Regions from separate parts of the Paenibacillus sp. FSL H8-0259 genome, predicted to be linked through region 1. Evidence: riboswitches for the same ligand, from Rfam matches in the RefSeq annotation. Region 1 holds a riboswitch; the other holds the start of a gene.
The links. A riboswitch is a leader RNA that binds a small molecule or an ion and turns the genes downstream of it on or off. The one in region 1 is predicted to bind cyclic di-AMP.
Positions count from the first base shown of each region.

Region 2: linked by a shared signal. The riboswitch ahead of NSU01_RS00140 (3D domain-containing protein) and the one ahead of NSU01_RS25375 (alpha/beta hydrolase) in region 1 are both predicted to bind cyclic di-AMP.

Region 1 is NZ_CP150147.1:5,885,583-5,891,298, reverse strand. It holds gene NSU01_RS25395 (Na+/H+ antiporter subunit D) at 1-641, shown strand, start outside; gene NSU01_RS25390 (Na+/H+ antiporter subunit E) at 647-1,129, shown strand; gene NSU01_RS25385 (Na(+)/H(+) antiporter subunit F1) at 1,129-1,422, shown strand; gene mnhG (monovalent cation/H(+) antiporter subunit G) at 1,412-1,771, shown strand; cyclic di-AMP (ydaO/yuaA leader) riboswitch at 1,770-1,904, shown strand; gene NSU01_RS25375 (alpha/beta hydrolase) at 1,912-2,271, shown strand; gene NSU01_RS25370 (MerR family transcriptional regulator) at 2,639-3,040, shown strand; gene NSU01_RS25365 (histidine kinase) at 3,202-4,245, opposite strand; partial or broken gene NSU01_RS25360 (glycoside hydrolase family 43 protein) at 5,073-5,716, shown strand, end outside.
Region 2 is NZ_CP150147.1:28,689-34,404, reverse strand. It holds gene yabG (sporulation peptidase YabG) at 222-1,121, opposite strand; gene rsmA (16S rRNA (adenine(1518)-N(6)/adenine(1519)-N(6))-dimethyltransferase RsmA) at 1,195-2,079, opposite strand; gene rnmV (ribonuclease M5) at 2,076-2,627, opposite strand; gene NSU01_RS00140 (3D domain-containing protein) at 2,788-3,948, opposite strand; cyclic di-AMP (ydaO/yuaA leader) riboswitch at 4,237-4,466, opposite strand; gene NSU01_RS00135 (TatD family hydrolase) at 4,665-5,435, opposite strand; gene NSU01_RS00130 (HD domain-containing protein) at 5,489-5,716, opposite strand, start outside.

The sequences.
Region 1 (5,716 bases):
CTGCTACCATGATTCTGGGCAGCCTGGGGGCAGTCGCTTATAAGGATATCCCGAGGATTCTGAATTATAACATCATTATCAGCGTTGGATTTGTAGCCTTTGGACTCGCTGCAGGGACTGCAGATTCACTGAATGGGGCGGTCTTCTATCTGCTGCACGATATGCTGGCCAAGGGACTCATGTTTATTCTGGGCGGGATGATTATATCCGCAGCCGGAACTGACCGGCTAGGCAGTATAGGCGGGATGATTAAAAGGTATCCGTTCATCGGCTGGATGTTCTTTATCCTTGCTCTTGCCCTGACAGGTATTCCGCCGCTGAGCGGGTTTGCCGGCAAGATTCTGATCATCCGCGGAGCTCTGGCTGAGGGAATGCTGACGTTGTCCTTAATTGGACTAGGATCGAGCTTACTGGTGCTGTATTCCCTGATGAAGGTGTTCAGGCTGGCGTTCTGGGGAAATGAACCGGTGAATGAATTGCCTAGAGTGAACTTGAAGGCTGCATCGGCTATTGCCGCCGGACTCCTGCTGCTTGTGATTGCTATGGGGGTCGGTGCCGAGTCCGTCTATGCTTATGTATCGCAGGCAGGCGAGGTTTTGGCGTCACCTGCGCGGTACATTGAAGCCATAATGAAGGAGTAGAGAAGATGGCCCTACAATTCCTCTTAAATCTGTTGATTGCCTTTCTGTGGATGGCGATAAATAACGATGGCTCTGGCTCAAGCTTCATAGCCGGCTACGTCATCGGTATTATATTATTGCTGATTTTGACGAAATCCCTGGCCCGGACCCGGCCATTCTATCTCATACGTATATGGGCTATACTGAAGCTTCTGCTGATCTTTGCCCGTGAACTTACGGTCTCGAATTTCGTGGTCATCGGCCATATCATCCGTCCAAAGCTGGCTATACGTCCCGGTATCTTTGCTTATGAGACTGCCTTGACCTCGGCTTGGGAGGTTACGCTGTTATCGTGCCTGATCTGTCTGACGCCGGGAACCCTGACTCTTGATGTTTCGAAGGATGGCAGGACGCTGTACATTCATGCACTTGATATTAAAGATGCAGAGCTGCTTGTCGCGCAGATTAGAGGCACTTTCGAACAAGCGATTATGGAGGTGACCCGGTAATGATCCAAGTTATGCTAACCGTGGCAATGATCATTCTGGCGCTGGCGATGCTGGCATGCCTGTTCCGTCTCCTGAAAGGGCCAACCCGATCAGACAGGGTTGCCGCGCTCGATACGATAGGCATTCATGTACTCGCAATGATCACTGTTTTCTGTATGCTGCTGGATACCCAGGACTTTCTTGAAGTTATTCTGGTTATCGGTATTCTGACGTTTATTGGAACAACGGCACTGGCCAGATATATTGAACGGGGAGCCGTTATAGAGGATGGAGGGAACCCGAATGACAGGTGAACTGATTAGCTCCATTCTTGTGGTGATGGGTGCAGTCTTCTGCGGCTTAAGTGCCTTCGGCTTGGTCCGGCTGCCTGATGTGTACCTGCGTTCACATGCGGCCACCAAAAGTGCAACCTTCGGGGTGCTGTGTCTGCTGACAGGAGGCTTCCTGTACTTTTGGTTTAAAGACGGAACGGTTAATGTCAAGCTGCTGCTGGCGATTGTTTTTGTATTCATCACTTCACCGGTGGCAGGCCATTTAAATGGCCGGGCAGCCTACCGTTCAGGAGTCCCCTTGTGGAAGGGGAGCGTACAGGATGATCTGAAGGTCCTGAGGGAAGAAAGTCAGGAAACGTCTGCAAAATAATACTTAATCGCTGAATTCCTTATAGGAAGCGGGGGAACCAGGTTATATGGGGTGAATCTCGGGATAGACGAGTAGGGCTACTTTCAGGGCCCGAATCCGGCAGCTAACCCCGCAAGCGTTCATGAGAGGATGCACTGTTTATGCCGCATATTGAAGTGAATGGAACGTCGCTCTATTACGAGATGTCGGGCAGCGGTCTGCCCATTGTTTTTATTCATGATTATTCGACCTCCCATCATCTGTTTGAGCCGCAAGCGGATTATTTCAGCAAGCGTGCGAAAGTGATCGTATTTGATCTAAGAGGGAACGGGCAATCGGGGAAAATGGATGTGGAGATTAGCCGGATCGTAGACACACAATGTGAAGATTTGAAGCTGTTATTGGACGCTTTATCTGTAGAGAAGGCTGTGATCGTAGCTTGTTCCAGTGGTGCTGTGCTCGCCCAGCTCGACAGACCGCACGAAGGAAATTGCAGCAGAGTATGGTGCGGTCATTTATGACTTTGAATGGATCGGTTGTTCAAGGAACTGAACAGTGAGGGAAGGGTAACCTCAAGCCTCCGGCGAAACCGGCGGGTCCGGCGGGACTGCAATATCCAGTGGATCGGCCCGGTGCATAAGTATTTGGCGGCGGAGGGCCCACGCTGGAGAGCAATATATGTACCACGCACTTCATGAAGAAGCACTCAAATATTACGGCAAGTTTCTGGAGGCCGGTCAAGGCAGGATCGAGGACAATATCCGGATGGATCTACGGCCAACTGCCCTCGCAGGCAGTTGGCCAGCAAATAGGTGATTTTATACATTTATTTCGTGGAACGTGAATACCATTAAAATATATAAGTCCACTAGAAAGAGGAGAGATGTTATGGTTCGCCATTACACGCAGCTGGAATTGATCACGATATCGAAATTACCTCCGACCACAGTGAAGAGATGGCTAGAGTATTTCTCTTATTTTGTAGCCGCGACCCGTCAGGGAGACCAGGTGCTTTACCCTTATGAAACTTTGAAACTACTGAAGCGGATCAGTGAACTGCGTGCAGAGCGTTACCATCTCAGTACCATTGTTCGTCTGCTGATTGAAGACGGCTTTCCGATGTATGGCAAAGAGGACAAGAAGGAGTTGCAACCTCCTCCGCCAATGGAGAAAATCAGCGCCGAGCCGAAGAAGCCGGACAGACAGCAGCTGCTTGTTGCTTCCCTGGCGGCGCTTGCCGATGAGCTTAACCGGATTGCGGATCATCTTAACCACTTGAAGGTGCAATAAATACATTCCGGCCCGAATTCAATGAGCGGCAGCTTCATGGTTTGAGCTTGTCCATTTTGCTTAGACTCAGCCACTGCCCCCGCGTAACCGAGGTATCGGGAGTAATGCCCAGATGCGCGGACATTAGACGTGATTTATGAGGTGGTGAAATCCATTTGGAACTAAGATACCGGATGATTATCAAGAGGAATCATGAACGATACTGTCGTGCCCCTGCCCGGTTCACTCTGGATAAGAAGACCCTGGCCATACCGCTGAACCAAGCGGCGGTTGGTATTCCTTAAGCCGATTCCCCCGGTGTTATGCCGGGTAAGGCTTAGGAGGTTCTCAATCTCGGCAGCCGGAATCCCTTTGCCATTATCTATAATCTGTACACAGGCGCCAGCTTCCGCCTGATATATGCGCACCACCAGTTCGCCGCCCTTCGCCAGGCTCAGCAATCCATGTCTTACTGCATTCTCAACGAGCGGCTGGATGGACAGCGGAGGAAGCTTGAAACGGAGAGCGGGCTGGATCTCCCACACCACAGTTAACCTGTCTCCAAAACGGACTTGCTCAATGAATAAATAGGATTTCACCAGGGAAATTTCATTCTCCAGATCCACCAGCTGATTCGTATTAATGAAATCAACGCTATACCGCAAGTAATCTGCAAATGCACCCGCTACATTACGCATCTGTTCCATATCAAATTCACTCAGGGCCATAATGGAGTTGATGGTGTTGAATAAGAAATGCGGTTTGATCTGGGCCTGCAAATAGGCTGTTTCCATCCGCAGACTTTGGTCAATCGATTGTTTCAACGAAATTAATGCCTGCACTCTGTACTTCAGCTCTAATCTTTCAACAGGTTTGGTTACATAGTCATTGGCTCCATGTAAGAATTCTGTATATGACTCTTCTGAAATCGAATGGGTAATTAACAAGAGTATCGGCAGCTCCGTAATATCAAAATGTTGTCTGACCTGCTTGGTAAGCTCATGTCCTGACATTTGCGGCATTTTCACATCTGCAATTAACAAATCCCAGGAAGCAGAGCGGATCAGTTCAAGGGCTTCATGGGCACTGGAGACCGCAGTTAATATGTAATTTTCTTCATAGAGAGTATCAGCCAACACTTTCAGGTTCACCGGATCCTCGTCCACAATTAGAATATTGGGTCTTGCCATCTCATAGAGAGGCCCGGACGATCCTGCACGGACCACTTCAGCAGATCCTTTATCTTCGCTAATGTTGCGGCGTTGTTTAAACCTAGAGGCTTCAATAATAATCTCTCCTTGCTCCGTTATACTTAATTGCGTTATGCAGCAAATTAAATAGAAATTGGGATAATCTTTTTTCATCTGCATATACGTGTGAGAGTTTTGAAGAGATAGTTAACCGGGAAAATCAACATATAAATGCTATAAATGGAGACAGTTGTAATATAAAACCGAAAGTCCTTCCAATAATGTTGCTTGCACATTCCTTTGGCGTAATGGTTGTTAATGCAGCTACCTCACTCACATTTCCGTTTTTCTTCTGCTCGCTTTTTTCCCAAGGTTAGATGCCTCCCTCGAGCATAGTGTAAACGTCTTAACTGAACAATAAATGAACAAATTTTGTGGGCTTTGATGGCGAAGGCAAGGCTGTAACCAGTCTCAGGCGCAACCGGCTGGTGAAACGAAGCTGTAATTTTGAGTGGATAGGCGCAGTGTACCTTACTTGAACAAGGATGGAGCCCGACTGGCCCCGGGTGAAGATCAAAGCGGTGATCCCGTAAACGTGAGAGATCCAGCAGGTTGATTTTTATTGCCCAGCTATCATTAGGCGGCAGACATTGCAGCCATGTAAAAGGTAATGAAGCCGCTGAATCCGTTCAGCGGCTTTTTTTCTCAGGTGAATTTCAGCAGAAACAGCATTGACTCTATCTATGTTCCCTAACTATAATATTAATATAATAGTAAATAGATTAATATTTGTGTTAACTAAATGACACGAAGCCGGACTGGAAGATTTGTTCGGTATAATAATTCCCTAAGGAGGGCTTAGCTTGTCTCAATCTATACCCGCATACACCGGTTATCTCTTAGTTCATTTCATCGGGGAGCAGCCGGATGGCGAACAGGTCTATTTCTCCTACAGTGAGGACGGCCTGCACTTTAAGGATCTGAACGCGGGTCTGCCTGTTCTGCGCTCGGAGCTCGGGGAAAAGGGAGCCAGAGATCCCTTTATCATCCGTTCGCCGAAGGAAAGCAAATTCTATCTGATTGCCACCGATCTGCGCATTGCCAGCGGCAAGGGCTGGGGTGCAGCAGTGGAGGCCGGCAGCCGCGATATTATTGTCTGGGAATCTGCTGATCTGGTGAACTGGTCACAGCCGTGGGCAGTTACGGTCGGTGTGGAGGGCGCCGGATGTGTATGGGCTCCTGAGGCGATTTACGATGAGGCTGCGGATGAATTCCTGGTATTCTGGGCTTCGGCTACTCAGGAGCCGCATGAGAGTGAACGGAAGCATAAAATATACAGCGCGCGCACGAAGAATTTCCGGGAATTTACGGCAGCAGAGAAGTACATTGAGCGCGACAATCATATCATTGATACGACAATTATCGCTGCTGGCGGGAGTTACTACCGTTTCTCGAAGGATGAGACAACTAAGAATATCCGGGTGGAGCAAGGTGCGTCGCTGGATAA
Region 2 (5,716 bases), 2.4 Mb from region 1:
GACGACCACCTCTTTCCTTGTCCATTATACAACTTTTCACAATCATTGTCAAAGCAAATAAATAATTATAGATGATGCTAAAATAGTTGTCAACGGAATTTTTTTAGAAGCAAGTAGTCCCGGCTTAAGCGCCTTGTTATCGGTAATGCTGAACGCAAATCTGCCCATGAAAAAAGGAAGGATAAGCCGGATCGCTTATCCTTCCTTCTCTATATCCGCCGCTACAGCACCGAAGGCGCCACCTTCAGGGTAGCAAGATTCTGCAGCCGGGGCATCCCGATACGGAAGCTCCCGCGGGTCTCAATTCCACCCATTCCCTGGTTGCCGCTGATGGTATGGTTCAATACATCGCTCAAATTGACCGTATCGCGGATCGATGTGAATGAAGCCTTGGCCGCAATATAGACGGGGTCCAGGGCATGAATGAGTATTCTTCCCGGTGAGCTGGCGAAATTCGCCCCTGTGCCCAGCAGCGCCTCGAAATGCGACTGGCAGGCCCCTGCAACAATCGTCAGGGCGTCGAAATTCCGCTCATACTCCCGGGCAACCTGGATAGCCGCAACAAAATTCTGTGAATTTTTGTAGCTGCTCAAGCTGTAGAGATCATAACCCTGCTGTTGCTTAAGTACTCCGTCATGACCGGTAATCACCACGATATCCGGACGCACACGGGGCAGCAGCCGGTATAAGGTCTCCGCCATTTTGGACTCATGAATATGATGCCCTTCGGCGGGTATGCGCAACTGCTCATACAGACTCAGGCTTTTCTTCAGGTAAAGCGCATCGCCATCCAAATGCAGCACCTTACCCGGCACTTCAAAGTAAGCAGCTTCCTTGGGAGATTGGGTCCAGGTCCCGGATACACTCTCTCCGCTGCGCTGGCTCTGCTCCTGACGGTCTTTGCGCAGCCAGCTCAGGGATTCTATGGCTTTGATCTGCGCCTGCTGCCCCCGCTCTGTAATCCGGGTAGGAGGCACCTGCACCAGATCATCCAGCGGAGAGTCCGCCAGCAACCGGAATTCCGTCCCCTTGATGACGGCTTTATTCTGCACTATATTCTCTACCCGGAAAGTCACATCGCCGCCATAAGATTTACGTATGACCAAGTCTCCTAAATTCATTACAACACCACCTCTACCCCATGTTATGGGCAAAGGTCCCGGTTGGTTCATCACCCGGAGTGTTTTCTGCTGATTATACGATTCCTGCAGCCAGCAGGACAGCGCTTAGCCGCGCATATTCCTCCAGGCTAAGTGTCTCTCCGCGGCGGGACGGCTCTATCCCTGCTTCAGCCAGCAGGGCCTCCAGACGCTCACGCCCCTCTTCAGCGAAGTAGCGGGCCTTCAGGTTATTGGCGATCGTCTTGCGCCGCTGGGTGAAGGATGCCTGGACAACATCGAAGAAATGCTTCTCGTCGGCAACTTCAACCGGAGGACGCTCTCTGACCTTCAGACGGATGACGGCTGATTCTACATTCGGCTGCGGAATGAACACTGTCCGGGGTACCATGCAGACCAGCTCGGGCTCGCTGTAATACTGGACGGCAATACTAAGACTTCCGTACTCTTTGCCCCCAGGAGAAGCAGCCATACGTTCGGCAACTTCCTTCTGGATCATAACGACGATGTTATCAAGCGGCAGCTTCTCTTCCAGCAGCTTCATGAGAATCGGGGTCGTCACATAATACGGGAGGTTGGCTACTACGCTAACCCGGTCCACACCGGCAAAATCTTCGGCAAACAGCTCCTGCATGTTGACCTTCAGTACATCATCATTGCGGATCTTTACATGGGGATAGGGTGACAGGACATCCCTGAGGATCGGGATCAGTCTGCGGTCAATCTCCACCGCTGTGACCGCTCCTGCTGTCATCGCCAGCCTTTCCGTCAGGGCTCCGATACCCGGGCCAATCTCCAGTGCGCCTGCTGCAGAATCCAGACCTGCGGCATCGACAATTTTGTCCAGAATATTCTGGTCGATCAAAAAGTTCTGGCCCAAGCTTTTTTTGAACGAAAACCCGTACCGCTGTATGATTGCTTTGGTTCTAGTTGGGGATGAGATATTCAGAGTGTCGCTCATGAAGTAATGCCTCCCTGATCAATTTGGGCGAGAGCGCGCGCGAACTCTTCGCGTGTAATACCGAACATCGCCAGACGCTTGTACAGCTGCTTGCCGTTGCAATAACCGATACCCAGCAGATTGCCAAGCTGCATTCTTCTCTCTGCTGCCTGTGCGTGTACCATCATACCTGCGGCCATAAGATCATCCAGCCCGATTACAGCCGGTGCCCCTTCAAAAGAAGTGTGGACATGCTCCAGCGCATGGCGGATGGCCTCAGGCGAGGCATTCTCCACACCTATATCCCCTTTGCGGGTAGCATCCTTCTCCGGAATGAATGCGTGCTTGCATCCGGGTACCTTGGAGGAGACAATTTTGCGAATTCGCTCTCCGGCATGATCGGGATCCGTGAGGATGATAACCCCTCTGCGTTCCATGGCTAATGTAATCTTCGCAATGACCTTGCGGTCCACTGCGGAACCGCCTGTTTCAATCGTATCCGCTTCTACGGCCCGCTTAACGGCCACGGTATCGCTTTTACCTTCGACGACAATTAATTCTTTAATCATAAATAATTTACTCCCTTACTCTAAAACGCAAAAAGAAGAGGATTCGCTCCCCTTCTTTTTGGCTAAAGAATGTATAAGTGATGAGCGGCAGCTCTCTAAATTCCGTAAGTGCTACCCCCACTATATCTTATAAACCGCTAATTTGCAAAAGACTTGCCGCTTAGTTAAGCTCCGGCTTCACAGGTCCAATCACATAGATGGTCCGCGACTTCCGGCCGAAATTACGGGCATGGCTCAGTGAATCGTAGTAAACATCCACCTTGTTGCCTTTAATGGCACCGCCGGTATCCTCTGCTCGGCGAAACCCTAATCCCTCAATGTACACCCACCAGCCAATTGGTATTACATTCGGATCCACTGCAATAGTGCGGCCTTCCGTTACGCGTGTGCCGGAGGCGGTGCGTGTTCCAATTCCCGGTTCTTCCGAGGAATAAGCCGTCATGGATACGTTTTTGATCATTTTTTTGTATTCAAAATCTACGCCTGCCTTGCTCGTGACGTTGTTGCTCTTCGCACTGACTTTGGATGATTTGGAGGTTGTTGTTGCTTTGGATGTAGTTGCAGCAGCTACAACAGGCTTCGGAACCGCTTTGGTACCGACAGCAATAACCTTATCTTTGGTTACCGTCTGAACTTCCTTGCCGACCATATTCATGGAGACTAGCTCCCCATCCTGATATATCTTCTCGATATGCTGGATGATCGCGCCCGGCTTGCCTGCCTGTGCAACTCTTACGTCTCCCTTATACAGAGAGGGGTCTGCGGTTTTGATGACCTTAAAAGGCAAGTTTACTGTCCGCTGTACGGTCTGCTTGGTAATACGGACAATCTTGACTTCCATGTCGGGTGTGACTGCGGTATCAAGCGAAGGGAAAATCTTGTCATTGCCCTCCAGGCTGTAACCCAGCTTGGTAATGGCATCTCCGAGCGAATCCTCGGTGGTGTATATGGTCTTGGTTGCACCGTCTGCAGTAAGCATAAGCTTCTGCGCACGGGTGATTACGACACGGTCGCCGTCTTGTATTTCATCACTAAGGCTAATAGATAGCTCATCATACGGCTGCAGCGAAATTTGTTCCTTTGCCAGCACATCACTGACCAGCGCTTCCCGCGTCTCCAGTGTCTGTACCTGTCCGTCTATAACTAAAATAATTTCTTTATTACTCTGACCGTGTACGTACAGCAGAATTAACAGTGCGATAACAATCGATATCACACCTGCAAGTGAAAGTACGCGAGGATTCACTTGCTTCAACCGTAATGCGAAAGACCTGCTGGATGATTGCGAATCATGGGATACCTCTGGTTGGAATACGCCCACTCTCTCCATCCTCCTTACATAGCCCCGTCGTCCAAGTTATATCAAGGTGACTGCATCATTTCTGACGAAACTAGGTTTGAGATTGCAACAGGATACGCCCGCATTGCTCCAGCGTTTCCTGCTCATGGATCGCCTGCTCGGCATAGCTACTCCGGATATCTGTTATATAACAGTATGCCGGGAACATCCGCATTATTCAAAACAAAAAAAAGCCCAAAAAAGAGTTCACAGAGGACTCTTTCGTGGCTTCTCCGGTGTCGAATACGCGGGAATGTTTATGCACGAGGTTTCCTCTCTTACTTGCGCTTACGGGGTTAGCTGTCGGGTTCGGGCATAAGAGAGACGCCCTATCTCAGGTCACCCGCTCACGGCGGTTGCCCTCAAATTCACCCCAAAGACCACGTGAAGAAATCAAATAAATTCTGCGGCAATTCTGTGTTGTACTCTATGTACGGGCATGCGGCAGGGCATTTATTGGTTCCCCCGTTCTCCATACGGAGACTCAGCGAGACGATCCATGAAATAGTGACTGTCACAGTAACAACAGCTCACTGCACTGAAAAGATGATATCCTGTTTTGATGCATGTTGTAAAGGACGATTCAACCACGTTTACGTAAAAAAATGATTAAAATATTGTAATATTCAGCCGTTTTTAGACTATAAAAGTTTAATATATCGGCTATACTTCATTTTTCACCGCTTTTTCTCCCGTTTTCAGACAATCCCAAATCGTTCCAGTGCGTTCGCATACGTAATTTCAGCCAATTCCTGTAAATCAATCCCTTTTATTGCCGCAGCTGCCTCCGCTACCAGTCTTACATGTGCGGTCTCATTCCGCTTGCCGCGGAAGGGGTGTGGAGTCAAATATGGGGAGTCCGTTTCGATCAGCAGCCGGTCCAGCGGAGTCTGGGCGAGCACCTCTTTGGGCACCCTTGCATTCTTAAACGTAATCGGTCCGCCGAAGGACAAATGGAAGCCGAGATCCAGACACATTTTGGCGCTTTCCCAGCTGCCGGAGAACGAATGCATCACGCCTCCAACCTCACCCGCTTTTTCCTCCCGCAGAATCCGGATTACATCCTCGTGGGCATCGCGGTTATGGATACAGATTGGCATCTTCAGTTCACGAGCCAGGCCAATTTGCTTGCGGAATACCTCATGCTGCACATCCTTAGGAGAGGTGTCCCAATAATAGTCAAGTCCGATCTCACCGATGGCCACTACCTTGGGATGACTGCAAAGCGAAGCGATCCATTCGAGGTCGCCCTCCTTCATACTGAATGCATCCTGTGGATGCCAGCCCACCGCTGCATAAATATAATCATATTTCTCTGCGAGCTCCATCGTTGTCGGAATCGTCTCCCGGTTGAAGCCGATATTGATCATTTTACTGACTCCGGACTCCAGCGCCCGGGCGATTACCTCCTCGCGGTCCTCGTCGAATTGCGGAGCATCCAGATGGGTATGTGTGTCGAATAACTGCATTATATTTCATCCTTTCCGCCTTGATTTCTATGATGAATTACAAGTATTTTAGGTTATTTTGCAAAAATATCTGCGATGGAGGGCGGCAGCTGTGGAAGGGCTTTCTGCAGCCTGTCCTGCGGGAAATAGAGATGGTATCTGCCTCGGTGAATCCCGCTGATTGAGCGTACAATATCCGATACCTCTGATATCTCCCGTAGCTTATCATGACGGTCCAGAAGCAGAATCTGTTTGCTGTCAAAAGCATCCCCCGGACGGAATACATCATAAGGAAGATCTGT